One region of the Burkholderia pseudomultivorans genome, then DNA from elsewhere that is predicted to be linked to it. Evidence: predicted binding sites of a transcription regulator. Region 1 holds the regulator's gene; the other holds the start of a gene.
The links. Region 1 encodes HrcA, which represses chaperone genes, less so after heat shock. Its sites were predicted from a motif close to TTAGCACTCNNNNNNNNNGAGTGCTAA; they were not measured.
Positions count from the first base shown of each region.

Region 1 (2,464 bases):
ATGCCGATCAGCGGCGTCCGGTACGGCGCGAGCTGGCGGCCGATGCCGAGCATCGTGCCGTCGCCGCCCAGCACGACCGCCACGTCGGCGCGCGCGCCGATCTCGGCCGGCGTGAGCGCCGGGTAGCCGGCGATGCCGATCTCGCGCGCGGTGTCGGCCTCGAAGACGACCTCGAAGCCCAGCTTCGCGACGCACGCGGCCAGGGTGGCGAGCGGCTCGGCGATGCCGGGCGTGTTGCTGCGGCCGACGAGCGCGACGGTGTTGAACTGATTACCGGTTTTCATGCCGGCATTACACCATAGCTCGTTGACGAAAAGAACCGGTCCTGCCCCGACGGGGCCGGATCGGGCCGGACCGCGCGGCAGTGGCCGCGGCCACTCGCCGCGGCCACTCGCCGCGGTCGCGCGGTTGCGCTAAAATTTTCCACCATGCTAGATCCTCGCGCACGAACCCTCCTGAAAACCCTGATCGAACGGTATATCGCCGACGGTCAGCCGGTCGGATCGCGCACGTTGTCCCGTTACTCCGGGCTCGAGCTGAGCCCGGCGACGATCCGCAACGTGATGTCCGACCTGGAGGAGCTCGGCCTCGTGTCGAGCCCGCACACGTCGGCCGGCCGCGTGCCGACGCCGCGCGGCTACCGCCTGTTCGTCGACACGATGCTGACGGTCGAAGGCGACGCCGACGCGGTCGCGCGGCAGGTGCAGACGCTGCTGCAGGCCGGCGAGCCGCAGCAGAAGGTGGTCGCGGCCGCGGCAAGCGTGCTGTCGAACCTGTCGCAGTTCGCCGGCGTCGTGCTGACGCCGCGCCGCAGCCACGTGTTCAAGCAGATCGAGTTCATGCGTCTGTCGGACAAGCGCATTCTGCTGATCATCGTCACGCCCGAGGGCGACGTGCAGAACCGGATGCTGGCGACGCCGCGCGACTACTCGCCGTCGCAGCTCACCGAGGCGTCCAACTACATCAACGCGCATTTCGCCGGCCTGTCGTTCGACGAGGTGCGCCGCCGCCTGCGCGACGAGATCGACCAGCTGCGCGGCGACATGACCGCGCTGATGCACGCGGCCGTGACGGCCAGCACCGAGGTGCCCGACACCGAGGACACCGTGCTCATTTCCGGCGAGCGCAACCTGCTCGAAGTGGCGGACCTTTCGTCCGACATGGCGCGGCTGCGCAAGCTGTTCGACGTGTTCGACCAAAAGACGGGCCTCCTGCAACTGCTCGACGTGTCGAGCCACGCCCAGGGCGTGCAGATCTTCATCGGCGGCGAATCGACGCTCGTGCCGATCGAGGAGATGAGCGTCGTCACCGCGCCTTACGAGGTGAACGGGAAGATCGTCGGCACGCTCGGCGTGATCGGCCCGACCCGCATGGCGTACAACCGCGTGATCCCGATCGTCGACATCACCGCGCGCCTGCTGTCGCTGACGCTGAGCCAGCAATAGCCATAGCCGCCGCCGCGGCCGACTCCACCCTCGTGCCGCCATCGTGCCGCGACGCCGTGCGCGCCGCCACTCGGCCGAACGGCCGGCCGACCGGCGCGAAGCGTGCCGCTATAATTGAAAGCCGTCCGGTTTCGTGCCCCGAGCACGTTCTTGCCCATGCGTTTCGATCTTGAGCCGCCTTCGAGCGTCGCGGCCGCCCACCGCATCGGCGTGCTGCTGATCAACCTCGGCACGCCCGACGCGCCCACGCCGCGTGCGGTGCGGCGCTATCTGGCCGAATTCCTGTCCGATCCCCGCGTCGTCGAAATTCCGCAGGCCGTCTGGCAGGTGCTGCTGCGCACGCTGATCCTGCCGCTGCGCGGCCGCGCGTCCGCGAAGAAATACGCGGCCGTGTGGATGCCCGAGGGCTCGCCGCTGCGCGTGTACACCGAGCGCCAGACCGACGGCGTGCGGCATCTGCTCGCGTCGAACGATTACCACGTGCTGGTCGATCATGCGATGCGCTACGGCAGCCCGAGCATTGCGCAGGCGCTTGCGCAGTTCAAGCGCGCGGGCGTGGAGCGCGTGCTGCTGATGCCGATGTACCCGCAATACTCGGCCTCGACCACGGCGACGGCGTTCGACGCCGCGTTCGCCGCGCTCGCGCGCATGCGCAACCAGCCGGAAGTGCGCACGGTGCGCCACTACGCCGACCATCCGGCCTATATCCACGCGCTCGCCGAGCAGGTGCGCCAGTACTGGGCGCAGCACGGCCGGCCCGATTTCGCGGCCGGCGACAAGCTCGTGCTGAGCTTCCACGGCGTGCCGAAGCGCACGCTCGACCTCGGCGATCCGTATCACGACCAGTGCCAGCAGACGGGCGCGCTGCTGACGACCGCGCTCGGGCTGTCGACGATCGAATGCCGCGTGACGTTCCAGTCGCGCTTCGGCAAGGCGGAATGGCTGCAGCCGTACACCGCGCCGACGCTGCGCGAGCTCGGCGAGGCCGGCGTGCGGCGCGCCGACGTGTTCTGTCCCGG
Region 1 covers NZ_CP013378.1:1,918,188-1,920,651, forward strand. The annotation lists gene WS57_RS21185 (NAD kinase) at 1-284, opposite strand, end outside; gene hrcA (heat-inducible transcriptional repressor HrcA) at 429-1,445, shown strand; gene hemH (ferrochelatase) at 1,602-2,464, shown strand, end outside.

Region 2 (2,464 bases), 2.3 Mb from region 1:
GCGCGCGCCCCGTGACGACGCAGGTGTCGTCGCCGACCGGCAGCACGTCCTGCGACTGGATCTCGATCTGGCGATAGCGGCGGCGGCCGGCAGCGATGGCGTCGATGAACTGCTGCTTGGTTTCCCGCTTGCCGTTGGTGTGCACGTAGAACACCTTGTCCGACAGCAGCGCGTCGAGCGCCTCGCCGTCGCCGTCCACCATCGCCCGGAACCGATCGCGCTCGAGCGCGCGGATCGCATCGACCACCTTCGTCATCGCCTGACTCCTCGGCAACGCGCACGCCGTGCGTGGGCGTGCGGGGATCAGAAGTTGTACTGCACGTAGAACTGGTGGAAATTTACCCCAGGATTCGGCTCTTTGATACCCGCGTTAGACACATGTTGAAAACGGTAGCCGACCTGATACTGTTGCCGGTCTCCGAACTGTGCGCCGACGCCGGCGACCGGTGCGAACTGGAACGCGGTCGACAGCGAGAAATTGTCCGAGATCGTCGGATGCGTCAACAGCCGGACGCCGCCGCCCGCCTCGATGAACGGCCGGATCTGCCCGGCACTCTTGATGAAGCGGAACATCGGCGTCACGCCGAATTCGCCGATGCTGCTGTGGACGTTGCCGCCGGTGTGCCAGTAGCCGGCGTGCCCTTCCACCACGAACGAGAAGTGCCAGCCGCCGATCTCCCACCAGTTCCAGCCCGGGTCCCACACGACGCCGAGTTCGCCCATGTCGATCCCGCGGCGATCGGAAAAGCCGCCGCCCGCCTGGATGCCCCACCGGTCTGCGAACGCTGCCCCCGATCCGCCCAGCAGGGACGCCGCCAGCATCGCGTGCAGCACAAGCCGGCTACGCGACCGGCGGTTCTTCTTGTTGTTCATCTGACACTCCAACTTTGTGGGTTGAATGGAGCCTGGCGCAGCGGCCCGGCTCGAGCGAACTGAATGGTATGGTAAAGGACTTTTCGGATCGGCATCACGAAGCGAAATTGTTTGCTTCCAAATCTACAAAAATCGAAAGCGTCTGCTGATTTCCATCCAAAACAACGGCTTACGGAACTCCGCTCACCCAGCCCCTGTCTCAGAACTGGCTATCGGATAACCGGAATCGATAGAAAAACTGGGAACTCCAATGCCCGCGCGCGCTCTAAGGAATTAGCACTCGGCTTGCGGGAGTGCTAAGATTGGCCTCGGAATCTCGATCCGAGTCCGGGGTTCATCCCTGATTCCAAAGGAGTTTTTTAGTGAGCAACGCCCTGACCCTTCCGAACACCCTGAGCCCGGCGCCGGCCAAGGCCGAATCGGCAGGCTCGCTGGCGCTCGCAACTCAAGCGATGTTGCCGGGCCAGCTTGGCAACCTCGACGCGTATATCCAGGCCGTCAACCGCATTCCGCTGCTGACCGCCGAAGAGGAACGCCAGTACGCGACCCAATTCCGCGAAGACAACAACCTCGACGCTGCGCGCCGCCTCGTGCTGTCGCACCTGCGGCTCGTCGTGTCGATCGCGCGCAACTATCTCGGCTACGGCCTGCCGCACGGCGACCTGATCCAGGAAGGCAACATCGGCCTGATGAAGGCCGTGAAGCGCTTCGACCCGGCGCAGAACGTGCGCCTCGTGTCGTACGCGATCCACTGGATCAAGGCGGAGATTCACGAATACATCCTGCGTAACTGGCGCACGGTGAAGGTCGCGACGACCAAGGCGCAGCGCAAGCTGTTCTTCAACCTGCGCAGCCACAAGAAGGGCGTGCAGGCGATGACGCCCGAGGAAATCGACGGTCTCGCGAAGGAACTCAACGTCAAGCGCGAAGAAGTGACCGAGATGGAAACGCGGCTGTCGGGCGGCGACATCGCGCTCGAAGGGCAGGTCGAGGACGGCGAGGAGTCGTACGCGCCGATCGCCTATCTGGCCGACTCGCACAACGAGCCGACCGCCGTGCTCGCCGCGCGTCAGCGCGACATGCTGCAGACCGACGGCATCGCGCAGGCGCTCGACGCGCTCGACGCGCGCAGCCGCCGCATCATCGAGGCGCGCTGGCTGCACGTCGACGACGACGGCTCGGGCGGCTCGACGCTGCACGATCTCGCCGCGGAATTCGGCGTGTCGGCCGAGCGCATTCGCCAGATCGAAGCGAGCGCGATGAAAAAGATGCGCACCGCACTCGCCGAATACGCATAAATTCCCGGCGATTTAGAGTGCTTCATCGAAAACCGCTGCCTGCCCGGCAGCGGTTTTTTTTCGCCTGTTGATTGACCTTGTTCATCGGGTATTTGGGCGGTTCCCGGGCACCTTCCGCATAAGCTTGATCCACCTCAAGCTTTGGCCCGCGGTTCGCGACGGTCTGCCGCAGCGCAGCACTCGGCTTTGCAAAGCCGTCCTTTTAAAATTGGCATGTCAGGCGCAAAAGGATTAAAACAGCTTAACGGCCGTCATAAATCCGACGTAAAGTCGCCCCAATTCGGTGTAAATCG
Region 2 covers NZ_CP013378.1:4,450,957-4,453,420, forward strand. The annotation lists gene WS57_RS32885 (nuclear transport factor 2 family protein) at 1-256, opposite strand, end outside; gene WS57_RS32890 (acyloxyacyl hydrolase) at 304-873, opposite strand; gene rpoH (RNA polymerase sigma factor RpoH) at 1,236-2,171, shown strand.
Region 2: rpoH (RNA polymerase sigma factor RpoH) is a predicted target of HrcA. The motif match lies at 1,147-1,173, and genes of this name have one in related genera.